DNA from 2 places in the Exiguobacterium sp. s150 genome. Region 2 is predicted to be linked to the other one. Evidence: riboswitches for the same ligand, from Rfam matches in the RefSeq annotation. Region 2 holds a riboswitch; the other holds the start of a gene.
What was found. Region 2 has a riboswitch for thiamine pyrophosphate ahead of KNP76_RS12025 (Ykof family thiamine-binding protein). Riboswitches for the same ligand answer to the same signal wherever they lie in the genome.
Positions count from the first base shown of each region.

Region 1: it holds a riboswitch for thiamine pyrophosphate, as region 2 does, so the genes downstream of both, thiW (energy coupling factor transporter S component ThiW) here and KNP76_RS12025 (Ykof family thiamine-binding protein) in region 2, are expected to answer to the same signal.

Region 1 covers NZ_JACSMC010000021.1:21,201-25,838, forward strand. Annotated here, with positions in the region: gene KNP76_RS10660 (LTA synthase family protein) at 1-398, opposite strand, end outside; gene KNP76_RS10665 (VOC family protein) at 492-890, opposite strand; gene KNP76_RS10670 (GNAT family N-acetyltransferase) at 984-1,463, shown strand; gene KNP76_RS10675 (hypothetical protein) at 1,458-1,730, opposite strand; gene thiW (energy coupling factor transporter S component ThiW) at 1,798-2,283, opposite strand; TPP riboswitch at 2,346-2,444, opposite strand; gene KNP76_RS10685 (hypothetical protein) at 2,490-3,212, opposite strand; gene KNP76_RS10690 (ribonuclease FAU-1 family protein) at 3,445-3,984, shown strand; gene KNP76_RS10695 (tetratricopeptide repeat protein) at 4,035-4,638, shown strand, end outside.
Region 2 covers NZ_JACSMC010000027.1:20,675-25,312, forward strand. Annotated here, with positions in the region: gene KNP76_RS12010 (SMP-30/gluconolactonase/LRE family protein) at 1-161, shown strand, start outside; gene KNP76_RS12015 (hypothetical protein) at 174-437, shown strand; gene KNP76_RS12020 (GTP-binding protein) at 543-1,736, shown strand; TPP riboswitch at 1,799-1,899, shown strand; gene KNP76_RS12025 (Ykof family thiamine-binding protein) at 1,980-2,573, shown strand; gene KNP76_RS12030 (ECF transporter S component) at 2,566-3,141, shown strand; gene KNP76_RS12035 (ABC transporter ATP-binding protein) at 3,152-4,465, shown strand; gene KNP76_RS12040 (energy-coupling factor transporter transmembrane component T family protein) at 4,462-4,638, shown strand, end outside.

The DNA.
Region 1 (4,638 bases), on a different contig from region 2:
CGAACGGGGTGCCGTTTTCGATACATCACGATTGCCCCAAAAACGAGTAAGTCGGCGAAAAAGAGGAAATCGGTCGCCTGAATCAACGTCAAGAATCCACCGCCGACGTCACCCATCTGGCCGGCATCTGACAAGAGCGCGACCGACAAGACGTTTCCGAAATAGCGGTAATACCAAGCGTCCGAGATGAGCAAGGTGCTATGTAAAAATAGCGAGGCGAGGAGGATCCATCTGCGAACGTTCGGTCGAACGAGTAATGCCCAGCTCGTCATCATGAGGATCATGCCGACGTTGACGAGGAAGAAGTGGAATGTGAATGCACTCGTCGTCAGCACGCTGAATAAATAGAGCTTGAGGAGCGAGAGAATCAAGTAAGTCCAATAATCGAGATATTTCATGCGTTGCCTCCAAGAAAACCAAGTTGGTTAAGTGTTCCTGTTTTCAAGTGGCCAAAAACATCACGGTGTACAAAAAAAGTGAGGCGCGTCGCCTCACTTGATTAAAAACGAGTCCCGAAGTTCGATGATCGTGCCTTCCGGGGCTTTTAATTTGCTTAAATAGCCGTCGACGACGAAGTAGATGTTGCCGCCCTGTTTCGGTAAGAACGGTACATCGAGCGCCTCGAGCCGTCGCACTTCTGTTTCGAGGTCGTCTACGTACAGAGCGAAATGGACAGGGCCGGCCACGTGTTTCGAATAGGGGGTCAACGTCTCGTCGACTTTTGCCGTCTGGAGCTCGATGTAAAAGTCGCCGAGCTTGAGCCAGCTATTGAACGCCCGTGTATGAAAGTCAGGCGATTCCTGAACGAGTTCGAATCCAAGCGCTTCATAGAATCGTTTAGACGCCTCATAGTCGGGCGTTTGGATGCAGAGATGGTGGATTTGTTTCATCGTATCACTCCTTTCTTTTAGTTTAGCGAATCCATATTGGAAACGGAACTTTTCATGGGCAAAGGGCGTATAGGATACCGGGGAGGCGAAAGGATGGATACGGAAGTGTTAACGATTCAACCGGTTGATAACACGAACCGGGACGTCGTCATCGGCTTGACCGTCGCTGCGGAGCAGTCCCGCTTCATCGAAACGAATGCGGAATCGCTTCGCGAGATGGAAGTCGACGTCAAATACGCGTGGCAGTGCTATGCGCTTTGTCTCGACGAACGACCGGTCGGCTTCATGATGATTGGGGCGGAGAACAAAATCGACCGCTACGTGTGGCTCGACCGTTTTATGATGGATGCGCATGAGCAAGGACGGGGGCTTGGATCACGTTTTCTACAGTTGGCGCTCATCTTCATTCAAGACCGATTCGACGTGGATGACATCGTCCTCAGTTTACACGCGGCAAATGAACCGGCGAAGCGGTTTTATCAGCGAGGTGGATTCGTCGATAGCGGCCGCATCGACGAATGGAACGGAGAAGCGATTTGGGTGTATCACGTCAAACAGGGACAACCGTCATGAGGCGGTCGTCCCTGTTTTCGTTGTGGTCGCTTTAACCGAATTCCCGGCCATGAAGAAACAGATGATGGCGATGAAGCCGAAGAGAGGGATGAACCAATTTTGCACCAACAGATCCATGACGGTCGGTTCCTCAGGCCAAACGCCTGTAGCGACCAAGGCGTGCCAACGCGTATACGCCGCGATGCGCTCTAACGTAAATAACAGGGCGGTGATTACAAGAGCAGTCGCTCCAATCACCCCTGACTGTAATCGAGTCAATACGGTCACTCCTTTCGAATGATATACCCTTATTTTACCATTCGTTTGAACGAAAAGGAGAGGCCAAATGAATCAATTATTGCTTGAGAGCAGGCCGCAACTGTTTGACGCGAGCGAGCACAATCCAGCCGAGTAAGGCGCCGGTCACGCTCGAGGCGAGGAAGGCCGGGAAAAAGAAGAACGCGCCGAACTCAGTCCCCATCAAGATTTTCGCGTAAGGCACAGCGATGAGCGAGGCGATGACGCCCGTTCCAATCACTTCACCGAGTGCGGCGAAGGCGACGCGGTTCGTCTTCATATAGAAGATTCCGGCGAGAATTGCACCAATCATGCCGCCAGGGAACGCGAGTAGGGAACCGGTTCCTGTCATGACCCGAACCAGTCCGGTCACGAAGGCGACAAGGACGGCACCGAGCGGGCCGACGGTGACCGCCGCGATGACGTTCACCATATGTTGGATTGGGAAAGCCCGGGCGACTCCGGTCGGAATCGAGATGAACAATGAGCCGATAATCGCGATGGCGACGAGCATCGCCATCCAAGTGAGTTGTTGAATACGCATGGATCAGTCTCCCTTCAAAATGAAAACGCCACTTCTCCAAAAGGAAAAGTGGCGTGGAACAGACGAATCCCATGCCACTTCCCTACGCTGGTATGAGCCAGATCAGGTTCAAAGGGTCCGGCGTTTGCCGTCTCAGCCCGAAGGCTCCCCTAGTGGTCGTTTATTCGTTTAAGTATAACATAGTGTCATCATAAGCGTTCGATGGTTCATTCGTTCTTCTCGAGCAGATGTTTGTAATCGATTTCGTTCCAGAACAATGGCGCGATGGACTCGGGCCCTTTAAAGATTTCCCCGTCTCGGTCGTAGACGATGGCATACCCGCTCTTGACCTCAAACACAATCAAATCCGCGGTCACTTCGGTCACGCCGTCCCCGGCGATGATGATATCCTTGAGCGGCTCGCGGGCGATTGATACGCCCCATTCGTCGAGCTCGACGATGAGTGCGGACGTGTAGGCGTGACGATCGTAAATCGATTGAAACGCATCTTGTGTCAACGTGACGTCTTCCGGTGGGGCGCTCGTCCCATATTTCCGTTTCTCGACCTCCTCGACGAACTGTAAGAACGACGTTTCTTGCCAGAAGAGCGGGGCAATCGCTTCCGTCCCGTTCGCAATCAACCCGTCCTCGCCTTCAAACACCGTGGCGTACGTTCCATCGTCGAGTTGGAACGGATAGACGTCTGCATAAGTGTGGTGGATGCCGTTACCAGCGATGACGACCCGTTCGAACGTCTCACGATACGGCGTGAGTCCGTTCGCCTTGAGGGTTTCAAGTAATTTTTCGGCGACTTCATGTTGGTCAAAAACGTCCTTGAAGTCCTCCCGAGTCCATTCGGTCATGATTTCTGGCGCAGGTTCGTTCGAATCCGCTGGAATGACCGGCTTTTCGATTGGATCGGTACAGCCTGCAAGTAACAGTAGGCCCAACCCGAATATAAATAAACGTGTCACATTGCACCCCTTTGATTATACAAATTTTACCTATTCATAAAGAAGCGTAGCATGGATGGAAACGGATGAGAACCTATACACGTTTTCGTTGTGGTGTAGTAGGGCGTGATCCTGTCAGGTTAACTGAACAGAATCTGTACGACTGAACAGGGAACTGTCGGATTTTGGCGAACTGTTAAAGCAAACGAGCTATGAAGGAGCGAGTACGATGCCAAAACGAAAATTTGCCAACCGACGGGATTGGGAGCGGATTCTTGAACACCGCTATGCCCAGATGGACGTCCATGACGAACATTTCTCAGGGACGGTCGCCTTGTTTCAAATCGATGCGGTCCGGGCCCCGCAGTATAAGCAACATAACGGAGAGGAATTCATCGTGGCCGACGCCGGCTTTGCGTGGCTCCAATATTTCCCGGACAATGAACCGTTTGGGGTGACGGTCATGTTTGATGACACGGGTCACATCGTCCAGTGGTACATCGATATCGTCCAATCGATTGGCAAAGAGGACGGAATCCCCTATATGGACGACTTGTTGCTCGACATTTTAGTCTTCCCGAACGGGGACATCGTCCGAAAAGACGAAGATGAATTCGAGGAAGCGCGGTTGACGGGCGAATTGACACCGGAGCTCGTCGTCACCGGCTGGCGTGACTTCGAACAGACGCTCGACCGTATCGAGCGCCGTGACTTCGTCTACTTTGACCTTGCACAAGGGCATTACGAGACATTGAAGCAAATGCTTTGAACGTGCGGCTTCCTTTGATACAGTGAAAGAAAAGCGCAGGGGGATGAACCATGAAACAGATTGACATCGATACGTGGCCACGAAAGAAGCATTACGAGTTTTTCAAGGCGTTCGCCGCCCCACATTTTAACGTGACGGCGACGCTCGACGTCACAAAATTACATACGCATGCGAAGACGACCGGACAATCGTTTTTCAAGCTGTTCTTATACGGGGTGGTCAAGACGGCGAACACGATTCCGGAATTTCGATACCGCATGCGCGGAGAGACCGTCGTCGAACATGACGTCGTCCATCCGTCGTTCACCGTCATGATGGACGGGGACGTCTTCAATTTTTGTACCGTCTCGTTCAAAGAGTCGTTCCCTGCGTTTATGGACACCGTCGCGTCGCGAATGGAGGAGGCGAAGCGAAACGTCTACGTCGGAGACGAGGAGTCGGATGATTTACTCTTTATCACGAGTGTGCCGTGGGTATCGTTCACGAGTATCAGCCATCCGATCAACGACGAGAAGCACGATAGCGTCCCACGCATCGCCTGGGGAAAGTTCACGGCAACGGGTGACCGAATGATGATTCCACTCTCCGTCCAAGCCCACCATGCCCTCGTCGACGGCGTGCACGTCGGCCGATTTTACGAAGCGCTACAGGCGT
Region 2 (4,638 bases):
CGTCATGCTGTTTCATCGGGGACGACTTGAAGCAACTCGCCATCACGACCGCGCGTGAAGGGTTGGATGACGAGGCGCTCGAAACGTATCCGGATGCCGGGTCGGTGTTTAAAATCGATACGGAAGTGAAAGGGATGCCACTTTATCGTTTCGGACGTTAAGGAGGGAGAATCATGGTGAAACGCATGCTCGTTCGCGTAGGAATCGGTCTCGCGCTCGCGGCGGTGGCGCGAGTCGGGGTGAAGAAATACCTCGACGACCGCGAGACGAACGATCATTCTTACCTCGAACCGAAATGGGACGAGACGCCGAGCGTCGACGCGGACAAAGATGAGGATGAGGTCGGCTTGACGCAGCTCGATTCGATCTATCGGGCCGAGTGGCAGGCGAACGCTTATCCACGCTCAGAGGCGGAACGGAAAGCACTCGAAGAATAGCCATGCCTGAAACACGCTCCTTGCGAGCGTGTTTTTTTGTTGACAAGATGGTCAATCCCGTTCATTATCTAAAAAGTAATGATTACTATTTGGGGGCTGTTAATGATGAAACGAATTCCAATCACCGTGTTGTCAGGCTATCTTGGGAGCGGCAAGACGACGTTAATGAACCATATTTTAAACAATCGCACCGGCAAGAAGTATGCCGTCATCGTCAATGATATGAGCGAATTGAATATCGATGAGCGTTTAATCGAACAAAGTGGATTTTCGCGGACCGATGAGAAGCTAGTCGAGCTGTCGAACGGTTGCATCTGTTGCACGCTCCGTGAAGACCTCCTCGAGGCGGTCCAAGAACTCACGAACGACCGTGAACTTGACGGGATCATCATCGAGTCGTCCGGAATCTCGGAACCGATTCCCGTGGCCCAGACGTTCACGTATGCCGATGACGCGCTCGGCATCGACTTGACGAGCCGTGTCTATATCGATGCGATGGTGACCGTCGTCGACGCTTACCGGTTCTTGAAAGATTTCAACTCCGGCGAGTCGCTTCATGAGCGGAAACAAGCAATCGATGAGACGGATGTCCGTGAAGTCGTCGACCTGCTCGTCGACCAGGTCGAGTTCGCCGATATCATCGTCTTGAACAAAGCCGACCGGGTGTCGGAGGCCGAACTGAACGAGATGGCCGGTCTGCTGAAGACGCTCAACCCGTCTGCAAAACTATTGACGTCGGTTCATTCGAACGTCGACTTGACCGAACTGCTCGACGTCAAGCTGTTCGATTTCGAGCAGGCGATGCATTCGGCCGGCTGGATCCAAGAGCTTGAGGCGGAAGAACATACGCCGGAGACCGAAGAGTACGGCATCAGCTCGTTCGTCTATCGTCGCCGTCGTCCGTTCCACCCAGCGCGACTTCATGCGTGGATTGAGCAGTTCCCTGAGGAAATCGTGCGGGCAAAAGGATTTTTATGGATTGCTTCGCGTAACGACCTCGCCTGCTTGTTCTCGCAGGCCGGATACGCCTCGACGCTCGAGCACGCCGGGCGGTGGCTCGCGACGCTTCCGGAAGAGGAGCGCCGGCTTATGTTCGCGGCAGAACCGGAGCTCGCTGAAGACTATATCGAGCCTTACGGCGACCGCCAAACCGAGCTCGTTTTAATTGGACAGCGAATGGACCGTGCGCGTGTCGAATCGATGCTTGATACTTGCCTGTTGACTGACGAAGAGATGGCGCTCGATTGGACGATGCTCGAAGACACGCTTCCAGGGAATGGCGTTGTCACTTTCTCATAAACCGTTTACAAATCGAAATTGGTCGTCTATACTGTTCCTTGCATGAACAAACCGCATACATTGGACTACACTAGGGGTGCTTCGGCTGAGATGTGAGCATGGCTCCGATCCCTTATGACTCGATCCGGGTAATACCGGCGTGAGGAAGTGTGGCACTTTTTCTGATGGACTTTAATTGGACGAGTGGCCGCATTCTCATGGATGCGGCTTTTTTCGTGCATACAGATAAAGGGGGAACAGAACATGAACAACCAATGTGGAACGAGCCCGATTGTCGGGTTCCGCTTTACACTCAGCCCGATGACGTCCGATTTCGTGAGCGTCATCAAAGGCGCACTGAAGGAGACGGACTTACAGAACGTCTGGCGCCATACCGATGACGTCTCGACGATCATCCGGGGACGGAGTGAGCACGTATTCGATGTGGCCAAGGCCGTCTTATCTCATGCGACGAAGTCGGGGGTGCACGTCTCGATGAGCGGGACGTTCTCGGTCGGCTGCCCTGGCGACACGACGGGGGACAACTTGCTCGACGTGACGAACGAGCCGGCGAACGGTTCGGTCGAAAACCAATACGTCTCATCCCAGTTCGCACTCTATCCGCTCGGGGACGAAACGTATATGGACATCATCTATGAAGAAATCGACTTTGCAAAAGCGCGCGGTGTGTTCAATGACTCGATGCATTACGCCTCCGGCATCCATGGCGACATCGAGCCGGTATTCTCGTTTTACGAGGCGACGTTCGACCGGGTGCGTGCGAAGACGAGCCACGTCGTCATGACGGTCACGTTCAGTGTGAACAGTCCGTCACACGAGGGACAAAACAATGCTTAAGTCGTGGAAGTTAAAAGAGATCGTCTTGTTGTCGATTTTATCGGTCGTCTTCGCCGTCGTCTATTTGGCGTTCGTCCACGTCGGAAATTTGTGGGCTGGGCTGATTGGGCCAATCGCCTATGAATGGATTTTCGGGATTTGGTTCATCGTCTCGATTATCGCCGCCTATATCATCCGTAAGCCCGGTGCCGCCTTTTTGTCGGAAGTGCTCGCGGCGACGATTGAGATGATGATTGGGAACGCAATCGGGCCACGCATCATTCTCGTCGGGATCATTCAAGGACTCGGAGCCGAAGCGGCGTTCGCCGTCACCGGGTATAAACGATATGACCTGTGGGTGCTCATGCTCGCTGGCTTCGGTGCGGCCGTGACGAGTTTCGCCTATACATACGTCATGGGCGGCCTCGCGGCACTCAGCCCGACGTACGTGGCGACGATGTTCGCCCTGCGCGCCACGAGCGGGATGCTCATCGCAGGGCTCGGTGGAAAGATTTTGAGCGACTTGTTGCTCAGGACGGGTGCGCTCGAAGGCTACGCGCTCGCACGTCAAGGACGCGCCCATGGTTGAGGCGGAGCAGTTGACGTTTCGTTATCCCGGCAAGTCGACCGACGTATTGGCAGACGTCACGCTCACGCTCCGGGATGGGCGGACACTCATCAGCGGGTCGAGCGGGTCGGGGAAATCGACACTGTTCGCCATGATGAACCGGCTCTATCCGGACAACTGTGACGGCATCGTGACCGGAAGGCTCGACTTGTTCGACCGGCCTTATGACACGTACGCGGCCGGCGAGGTGAATCGTCGGGTCGGCACCGTGTTCCAAGACCCCGACAGTCAGTTCGTCATGCAGACGGTCGAGGAAGAGCTGATCTTTACGCTCGAAAACTTTCACGTCCCCCGCGAGGAGATGATGGGGCGCGTCGAGATGATGTTACGGACGTTGCGGCTCGACGATTATCGACATCGCTACATCCATGACTTGTCTGGTGGCGAGAAGCAGCAAATCGCCGTCGCCTGTGCACTGATTGGCCGTCCGGAATGGCTCCTCCTTGATGAACCGCTCGCCCATCTCGACCCGGAGACCGCGGCTCGGTTCGTCCGTTGGCTCGACGGCGTCGCCCGTAGCGTCAACGTCGTCGTCATCGAACATCGCCCGTACGTGTGGGGCGATTTCTTCGACCGGCAAGTCGAACTTATGGAGGGGCGAATCGTCTACGATGGACCGTTCGAGATGCGCCCCGACTATACGTTCGCACCGATTACGAGCGAAAAAGGGGAACACAATTTATTTCACATACCGAATTTAAAACGAAAAGAATTCGAACTCGCAGCGAGTGACTTGACCGTCGCCGAGGGAGAGGTCGTCGCCATCCTCGGTCGTAACGGGAGCGGCAAATCGACATGGCTCAGGAGTCTCGCCCGGAACCATCGCGACGTCGGGCTCGTCCCGCAATCGCCGGCACACCTGTTCGTCACGAGCGAGGTGGCGCACGAGCTCGCGTACGGACACGATCACCCGATTGAAGACGTGTTGACGCGGCTCGGTCTCGAGCGATTACATGACGCCCATCCGCTCTCGCTCAGTCACGGACAAAAGCGCCGACTCGCGATTGGCGTGATGTTGCTCTCTGGGAAACGACTCATCGCGTTCGATGAACCGACCGCCGGACAAGACGAGGCGTCGCTCGGTGCGCTTTATGACTTGATGGAAGAACGGGCACGTGACGGTCAGGCCGTGCTGTTCGTGACGCACGACCTCAACTTCGCCCGGGCTGCGAATACGTATTATTTGATGCACGACGGGAAGTTGAACGGTCCGTATGACGCATCGCTTTGGGAGCAGCCGGAACTCCTTCAGGCTCATGGGTTATGGATGGAGGGGATGGGATGACGTTTCATGAGATGAACCCGACGCTCAAGTTTTTGACCGTGACGTGCCTCATGTTCGGTCTCGCCTTCATGTACAACCCATGGACCCCGCTGCTCGTCTTTACCGGCACGCTCCTCCTGCAAACACTGTTCGCCGACGTGAGCTGGCGGCGGTGGGGACTGTTCATGATCCCG